2 regions of the Kribbella sp. NPDC048915 genome follow, and region 2 is predicted to be linked to the other one. Evidence: riboswitches for the same ligand, from Rfam matches in the RefSeq annotation. Region 2 holds a riboswitch; the other holds the start of a gene.
The links. A riboswitch is a leader RNA that binds a small molecule or an ion and turns the genes downstream of it on or off. The one in region 2 is predicted to bind cobalamin.
Positions count from the first base shown of each region.

Region 1: another riboswitch for cobalamin. It lies ahead of AB0B82_RS26560 (ribonucleoside-diphosphate reductase subunit alpha); the one in region 2 lies ahead of cobN (cobaltochelatase subunit CobN).

Region 1 is NZ_JBEZFT010000065.1:28,732-33,146, reverse strand. Features, by position in the region: gene AB0B82_RS26560 (ribonucleoside-diphosphate reductase subunit alpha) at 1-2,074, opposite strand, end outside; cobalamin riboswitch at 2,231-2,396, opposite strand; gene AB0B82_RS26555 (DinB family protein) at 2,459-3,040, opposite strand; gene AB0B82_RS26550 (Fic family protein) at 3,110-4,375, opposite strand.
Region 2 is NZ_JBEZFT010000005.1:149,053-153,467, reverse strand. Features, by position in the region: gene AB0B82_RS04965 (cobalamin biosynthesis protein) at 1-583, shown strand, start outside; gene AB0B82_RS04960 (phosphoglycerate mutase family protein) at 574-1,254, shown strand; gene AB0B82_RS04955 (DUF3500 domain-containing protein) at 1,245-2,213, shown strand; cobalamin riboswitch at 2,202-2,327, shown strand; gene cobN (cobaltochelatase subunit CobN) at 2,361-4,415, shown strand, end outside.

The sequences.
Region 1 (4,415 bases), on a different contig from region 2:
CGTACGACGAGTAGCTGCCGCGCTCGGCGGCGAGGTCGCTCGAGGCCTCGATCGCCAGGTAGCTGATCAGCTCCATCGACCGGTCCGCGAACTCGACCGCAGCGTCCGACGCGTACGGGATCCGCAACGTGAACAACGCGTCCGCGAAGCCCATCAGCCCGAGCGCGACCGGACGGTGGCGCAGGTTCGACCGCTCCGCTTCCGGGGTGGTGTAGAAGTTCACGTCGATGACGTTGTCGAGCATCCGTACGGCGGTCTGCACCGTGTCGCGGAGGAGATCGGCGTCGAGGCCGTCCGCGGTCAGATGCGCGACCAGGTTGACCGAGCCGAGGTTGCACACCGCGGTTTCGTCGATCGACGTGTTGAGCGTGATCTCGGTGCACAGGTTCGACGAGTGGACCACGCCGTCGTGCTGCTGCGGCGACCGCAGGTTGCAGGCGTCCTTGAACGTGATCCACGGATGCCCGGTCTCGAACAGGACGGTCAGCATCCGCCGCCACAGCTCCACGGCCTTGACCCGCTTGAACACCCGGATCTGGCCGCGGTCGGCCGCCTCCTCGTACCGCACATACGCCTCGGCGAACGCGGGCCCGTACAACTCGTGCAGGTCCGGGACCTCGTCCGGCGAGAACAACGTCCAGTCGGCACCGGCCTCGACCCGCTGCAGGAACAGGTCCGGCACCCAGTTGGCCGTGTTCATGTCATGCGTACGCCGCCGCTCATCGCCGGTGTTCTTCCGCAGGTCGAGAAACTCCTCGACGTCGATGTGCCACGTCTCCAAGTACGCACACACCGCGCCCTTCCGTTTTCCTCCTTGATTCACGGCGACGGCGGTGTCGTTGGCGATCTTGAGGAAGGGGACGACGCCTTGGGACTCACCGTTGGTGCCGCGGATGTGGGCGCCGATGCCGCGGACCGGAGTCCAGTCGTTGCCGAGGCCGCCGGAGTACTTGGCGAGCAGAGCGTTGTTGCGGATGCCCGCGAAGATCGCGGACAGGTCGTCGTCGACGGTGGTGAGGAAGCACGACGACAACTGCGGCCGCGTGGTGCCGGAGTTGAACAGGGTGGGCGTCGAGGACATGAAGCGGAACGAGCTGAGCAGCTCGTAGAACTCGATCGCCCGCGCCTCGCGATCGTCCTCACGCAGCGCCATACCCATCGCGACGCGGAGGAAGAACGCCTGCGGCAACTCGTACCGCACCTTGTCGAGATGCAGCAGGTACCGGTCGTAGAGCGTCTGCAGACCGAGGAACGTGAAGTTCAGATCGGCATCGGGAGTGATCGCCGCGGCCAGCCGATCGAGATCGAAACGCGCGAGCTCCGGATCGAGCTGCCCGGCCTCGATGCCGACCTGGATGTAGCGCGGGAAGTAGTCGGCGTACGCCGAGGCCATGTCGGCCTGGCCGGCCTGCCGCGGCTCGCCGTGCACGCGGCCGAGCGCCTCGCGGCGGATCTGGTCCAGCAGCAGGCGCGCGGCGGCGAAGCTGTACTGCGGCTCGGTCTCGACGTACGCCCGGGCGGCCATCACCAGCGCCAGTTCGACCTCGTGCTCGGCCATGCCGTCGTAGCAGGAGGCGAGGGTCTCGTCGAGGATCCGCCCGGGATCGACTGCCTCGAGCCCGTCGGCCGCCTCGGCGACGATCACCCGCAGCCGTTCGACGTCGAGGAGGGCTCGGCTGCCGTCGGCCGCACGGACCGTGTACGCCGGAGCGGGTGACGTGATCGCGCCCGCGTCGTCAGGAGTACGCGCCTTCGTGCGCTCCTCGCGATACAGGACGTAGGCGCGGGCGACCTGGTGCTCGCCGGCGCGCATCAGCACCAGCTCGACCTGGTCCTGGACATCTTCGACGTGGACGCTCGGGCGGGCGCCGCCGCGACGGGTCAGCGCCGTCACGACCTGGCCGGTCAGCTCGGACACCAGGTCGCGGACCCGGTGGGTGGCGCCGGCCTCAGGCCCCTCGACGGCGAGGAACGCCTTCGTCATGGCGACGGAGATCTTGGTGGCGTCGAACGGCGCACGGCTGCCGTCCCGGCGGATGACGGTGAGCTCTGGGTGGAGCTCGGGAACTGCCACGGTTGATGAGGAAGCAAGAGTCACAGGTGTGCGCTCCAGAAGTGATCGGAGAGCCGGGACCGCGCGGGCGGACGCATGACGGGACAGGCAGCACCGGCCGGGAACACTGCCGTCACGTCCTGCGATCCACCCGCGAGATCTCGGACCGCGTGCACCGGCGGTGCACGCACTGGTGGCAGGTATCCGGACTCGCGGACGCGCGACAGCGCGCCAGCTCACCGTTGCGGGGCAGCTCCGGACTCGCACCGGATTCCCCTCTTGCGTCGGGATGGTCAACATCTTGTGATGCCGATCGCCTCGAACCACCAGCAGTAGTGATGCTAAGTGGAGCGATCTAGATCTTGTGGTAGCGCCACGCCGCGTGTCGCACATCTTGTGGTCCTCTCACGCTGCCGCCGCGTAGAGGTCCTGCAGGGTCATGATCTCGGAGCCGTGATGGATCAGCTCGCGGTTGAGGCGCAGAACGACGTGCCCGAAAGGCTCGGAGGCGTCCAGCTCGTTCGCCTGGCTCAGGCCGACGGTCATCGCCGCCTCCTCGTCCAGGTCGGCGATCGCTTGCTGCCAGGCCTCGACCCAGTAGGTCAGCCAGGCCACCGCATCCCGCGCGTTACCGTGCAGCGTGATGTCGTCCCGCCCCTGGCGACTCTCCCCGAACGTCCACTCCCAACGCTCGAAGAACAACTCGGTCAAGTGGGCGATCAGCCACGCGATCGTGCGCGGTCCGCGATGGTCGGGCTCATTCGGCCACTGCGCGACCCACTCGCCGGAGCCGTGCGCCCGGAAGCGACCGGCGTAGTGCCGCCGGACCACCGTCAGCGCCTCGCCGCTCGGTTGCCAGAAGTACTGCGCGTCGGTCAACTGGGCAAGCCGGCCGGACAGCACCATCCAGCTGAAGCCGAGCTGGCCGCGCACCATCGCCATCGCCGACGGCCGGTGCAGGATGTCCCAGTCGAATGCCTCCGGCATCACAACTCCCGTGTACGATCGAACATGTGTTCGAATTCTTGCTCGATCGCCACCGGAAAGTCAAACAGCTCAGCGTGTCGGTCCTGGCTTCGACGGGACGGGTCTGCTAGGTGGCGCGATCCTGGTGTCCGCGGCTGGGCTGGCGAAGCGGCGTTCCAGCAGGGTGAAGGCGTCGATCAGTTCCGGCGCTTCGTAGACGCGGTTGCGGCGCCCATCGGTGATTTCGCGCAGGACCCCGACCTCGACCAGCCGGGCGAGGGCCTGGTTCGCGGCCTGCTGTGACCGGCCGATCAGCTGCGCCGCGGCCGCGAGCGTCAGGACCGGCGCGGCCGGCAGCGCCTCGATCAAGAGCTCGACCGCCGAGCCGGCGCGCACGGGAGCGGCCCGCTCCCGCCATGCATCCTTGAGGTCCGCCGCGGTCTCCTCGAAGCGCGCCGCCTCTGCCGTCGCGTGCGAGCAGGACATCGCGAACATCCGCAACCACGGGTTCGCCGCCGCGCGGGCCTTCGCGGTCGTCGCGCGTCCGACGTACCGGAACGCGGTCAGCGCGTCGACGTACTCCACCGCATGGGTGGCCAGGGCGAGCGAGACGGGCGGGACGGTGCGCGTGACCAGGCCGTCGGCGCGCAGGATCATGTGGATCAGTGCGCGTCCGGTCCGGCCGTTGCCGTCGGCGAACGGGTGAATCGTCTCGAACTGGGCGTGGGCGATCGCGGTTTTGGCAAGCACCGGCAGCGGTGACTCGCGGACGAAGGTCATCAGGTCGGCGAGCAGTTCGGGGAGTAGCTGCGCCGGCGGCGGGACGTAGTACGCCTCGGCGGGGGAGCGCCCGCCGATCCAGTTCTGCAGGTAGCGGATTTCGCCGCCGTACTCCGGGTTCGGCGACTGTGCCATCAGTAGTCGATGCGCCTGGAGGAGATGGTCGACCTCGAGTTTGTCGCCGGCCTGCACGGACTCGGTCACCCAGGTCATCGCGTCGACCGCGCCGAGCACCTCCTCGGCCGTCACGTCGTGGACACGGTCCCGCAGCACGTCGGCCTTCAGCAGTCGGCGGGCGCCGACGACGAGACCTTCGATGTGCGAGGACCCGACGGCCTCCGCTCGCAGCAGTAACCGTGCCAGCGCTTCGCTGTTGGTCAAGACAGCGGCGGTGGCGTCGAGGCGCGCCAGATCACCCGCTGCATCTTCGAGTGCCGCCAGTACATCGTCACTCAGGTCGAACTCGCGCCCGCCCAGCGGGTCCGGGAGGTAGAGCTCGTACGGACCGCCCAGGCGCTCCGCCCGGGTGAAGCCGTCGGGGTGCCCAGGCCAACGATGCAACTCGACCCGTGCCATACTCTTATTCAAGCTTATCCGGAAACCTTGAACAAGAGTG
Region 2 (4,415 bases):
CCGGCTCAGCCACCTGTGCGCACGCGACGCCAGCGACCTCGAGGCCGACGAGCTGGCCCGCGCCACGGTCGAGTCGGTCGCCGAGAACACGTCGGACGCCTGCGTCGCGCCGCTGCTGTGGGGCGGCGTCCTCGGTGTGCCCGGTCTGCTCGGCTACCGCGCGGCGAACACCCTCGACGCGATGGTCGGCTACAAGTCGCCGAAGTACCGCCGCTTCGGGTGGGCGTCGGCGCGGCTGGACGACGTCGCCAACCTGCTACCGGCCCGGGCATGCGCGGTCCTCGCCGCGGTCACGAGCGGCCGGTTCCAGGAGACCGTCCGGGTCTGGCGGCGCGATGCCGCGAAGCACCCGAGCCCGAACGCCGGTCCGGTCGAAGCCGCGTTCGCCGGTGCACTCGAGCTGACCCTCGGCGGTACGAACAGCTACGGCAGCTACCAGGAGGACCGCGGCACACTGGGCGACGGTCCGGCGCCGACGGTCGCCGACGTTCGGCGTACGGCCGGCCTCGCCCGCCGAGTAGGCCTGGCGGCGGCGGTCCTCGGAGCGGTCGTCGCACTCGGGAAGGGGAAGCGATGGACCTGAGCCACCGGCCGTTGCGGATCGCACTGATCCGGCACGGTGAGTCCGAGGCCAACCTGGACAAGACCGTCTACGAGCGCACCCCGGACCACGCCGTCCCGTTGACCCCGCACGGGCACGAGCAGGCCGCCAAGGCGGGACGTGGGCTGCGCGAGCTGTTCGACAACCAGCCGGTCCGCGTGTACGTGTCGCCGTACCTGCGGACCCGGCAGACGCTGGACTCGCTCGGGCTGGACGACCTGATCGAGACGGCGCGGGAGGAGCCGCGGCTGCGCGAACAGGACTGGGCCAACCTGCAGGACACCGAGGACATCGAGCGGCAGGAGCAACTCCGGAACTCCTACGGGCACTTCTTCTACCGGTTCACGCACGGCGAGTCGGGGTCGGACGTGTACGACCGGGTGTCGACGTTCCTGGAGACGATGCACCGCGACTTCTCGAACCCGGAGGCGCCGCGCAACGTGCTGCTGGTCTCCCATGGACTGACGATGCGGTTGTTCTGCATGCGGTGGTTCCATTGGTCTGTCCGCTTCTTCGAGTCGCTGCGCAACCCGGGGAACGGCGAAACACGCGTCCTGCTGCGGCAGCCGGACTTCCGGTACAAGCTGGATCGGCCGTTCGAGCAGTGGACGCCCTACCAACCGACCCCGCGGGAGCGCTCAGCATGGTTGTAGCCCAGACGCAGGACGCCGTCCTCGACCTGCTGGCGAGTTTGTCGCCCGAGCAGCTCGAGAAGGTCAAGGCTCCGTTCGGTACGCCGGACCACCAGGCGTGGACGTACCTGCCGGGAGACCGCCCCGGACTGCCGCTGGCCGAGCTGACGCCCGCGCAGCAGCAGCTCGCGCAGCGGATCGTCGAGCTCGGCTGCAGCCAACGCGGCGCGGCCGACGCGTGGGCGGTGCTGGACGCGGAGGTGATCCTGCGCGGCATCCCGGCGCTGCCGGAGTCCGGTGACTGGGAGGGCTCGGTGCTCGGCGGCCGGTACTTCCTCCGGGTGCTCGGCGATCCGGCCGGACCGGAACCGTGGGCGTGGCGGTTGAACGGGCATCACCTCGCGCTGCACGTGACGGTGGTGGCCGGCGCGGTCGCGTTCACACCGCAGTTCATCGGGTCGAACCCGGCCCAGGTGCTGAGCGGGCCGGAGACCGGACGACGCTTCCTCGCCGCGGAGCAGGACCTGGGCTTCGAGTTGCTGCACGCGCTTGAGCCGGGACAGCTGGAGGTGGCGCTGGTCTCACCGGAGGCGCCCGACGACATCCTGACCCGCCACGACCCGGTTGCCGACCCGTCGCTCCTCCACCGCGGCCTCGCCTACGGCGACATGACCGAGGCACAGCGCCAGATTTTGAGCCTGCTGATCGGACAGTACGTCGGACGCGCCGCCGGCCCGATCGGTCTGCAGACGTGGAACGACATCACCGAGCAAGGCATCGAGCGCTTGACGTTCGCGTGGGCGGGCGAGACCCAGCCGGGCGTCGGCAACCGGCACTACTACTCGATCGCCGGGCCCACGTTCCTCGCCGAGTACGACAACACGCAGGACAACGCCAACCACATCCACTCGGTGTGGCGGGACATCCGCAACGACTGGGGTACCGACCTGCTGGCCAACCACTACGCCGCGCACCGCTAGAGTCGGCGCGTCAACTCGACGGCATCAGCAGGAACCCGGTGTGAATCCGGGACGGTCCCGCCACTGTGACCCGACCAGGGAAGTCAGGAACTGCCGCCGTCGTCCCTGGATTCGGGGCGCGGACACCCCGGGAAGGACCACCTGCGCATGCCTGCGAAGCTGTTGTTGCTGTCCACTGCCGACACCGATCTGCTGGCGGCCGCCGCAGCTGATGCGGGGTGGAACGTCGCGAATCCGGCCCGGCTCGAGTTGTCCGCGCTGGGCGCGTTGCTCGACGACGCGGAGGTGGTCGTCGTCCGGTTGCTCGGCGGCCGCCGCGCGTGGGAGGACGGTCTGGACGCGGTCCTGGCGTCGGGCAAGCCGACGGTCGTCGTCAGCGGTGAGGCTGCCCCGGACGCCGAGCTGATGTCGCTGTCGACCGTCCCAGCCGGCGCGGTCACCGAGGCGCTGTCGTACCTGCGTGATGGCGGCGCGGACAACCTGCGGAACCTGGCCGGCTTCCTGCGCGACACGCTGCTGCTGACCGGTGACGCATTCGATCCGCCCCGCGCGCTCCCGACGTACGGCGTCCGCGGGACGTACGTCGAGGACGGACGTCCGGTCGTGGGCATCGTGTACTACCGCGCGCACGAGATCTCCGGGAACACCGCCTTCGTCGACGCACTGGCGACCGCGGTCGAGGCGGCCGGTGCGCAGGCCTTGCCGGTGTACTGCGGGACGCTGCGTGGACTCGACCCGGGCAGCGAGGAGAACGCCGGGCTGTTCGAACTGCTGCGCAAATGCGACGTACTGGTCACGACGCTACTGGCTGCGGGCGGCTCGGTGGCGGCGAATGCGAGTGCAGGTGGCGCGGACGACGCCTGGGACGCGGGCGCGCTGGCCGCTCTCGACATCCCGTTGATCCAGGGCCTCGCGCTGACGTCGACCCGCGAGCAGTGGGTCGCCAGCGACGCGGCCATCAGCCCGCTGGACGCGGCGACGCAGGTGGCGATCCCGGAGTTCGACGGGCGGCTGATCACGGTGCCGTTCTCGTTCAAGTCGTACGACGCCGACGGGCTGGCGCGGTACATGCCGGACCCGGAGCGGTGCGCCCGGCTGGCCGGCATCGCGGTCGCTCACGCGCGGCTGCGGCACACCGCGCCGGCCGAGAAGCGGATCGCGCTGGTGCTGTCGTCGTACCCGACCAAGCACGCGCGGATCGGGAACGCCGTCGGACTCGACACACCGGCGTCCGCGGTCGTGCTGCTGCGGCGGCTGAAGGACGCCGGGTACGACCTCGGCGACCTGGACGTCGACGCGCTGGACGGCGACGGGCTGATCCACCGGCTGATCGCGGCCGGCGGTCACGACACCGACTGGCTGAGCGACGAGCAGCTGGCGAACGCGGTCGCCAAGGTCCCGCTGTCCATGTACACCACCTGGTTCCAGCAGCTCCCGGAGTCGTTGCGGATGGCAATGACCGAGGCGTGGGGCGAGGCGCCGGGCGAGCTGTACGTCGACACGTCCGCCGACGAGCCCGCGATCGCGCTGGCCGCCTTGCGGTTCGGGAACGTGGTGCTGATGATCCAGCCGCCGCGCGGATTCGGCGAGAACCCGGTGGCGATCTACCACGACCCGGACATGGCGCCGTCGCACCACTACCTCGCGGCGTACCGCTGGCTGGAGGCCGCGCCCGACGCAGGTGGGTTCGGCGCGCAGGCCGTCGTACACCTGGGCAAGCACGGGACGCTGGAATGGCTGCCGGGCAAGGGGATCGGACTCGCGGCGGACTGTGCGCCCGACGCCGTCCTCGGGAACCTGCCGATGATTTACCCGTTCATCGTCAACGACCCCGGTGAGGGTACGCAGGCGAAGCGCCGGGCGCACGCGACGATCGTCGACCACCTGGTGCCGCCGATGGCGCGGGCCGAGACGTACGGCGACATGGCCAAGCTGGAGTACCTCCTCGACGAGTACGCGACGGTGCAGGCGCTCGACCCCGAGAAGGTGCCGACGCTGCGCACCCAGATCTGGACGCTGATCCAGGCGGCGCAGTTGCACCACGACCTGCACACGTCCGAGAAGCCGGACGACGAGGAGTTCGACGAGTTCGTCCTGCACCTGGACGGGTATCTGTGCGAGATCAAGGACGTGCAGATTCGCGACGGGCTGCATGTGCTGGGCGGTGTGCCGGCCGGTGCGGCGCGGGTGAACCTGGTGCTC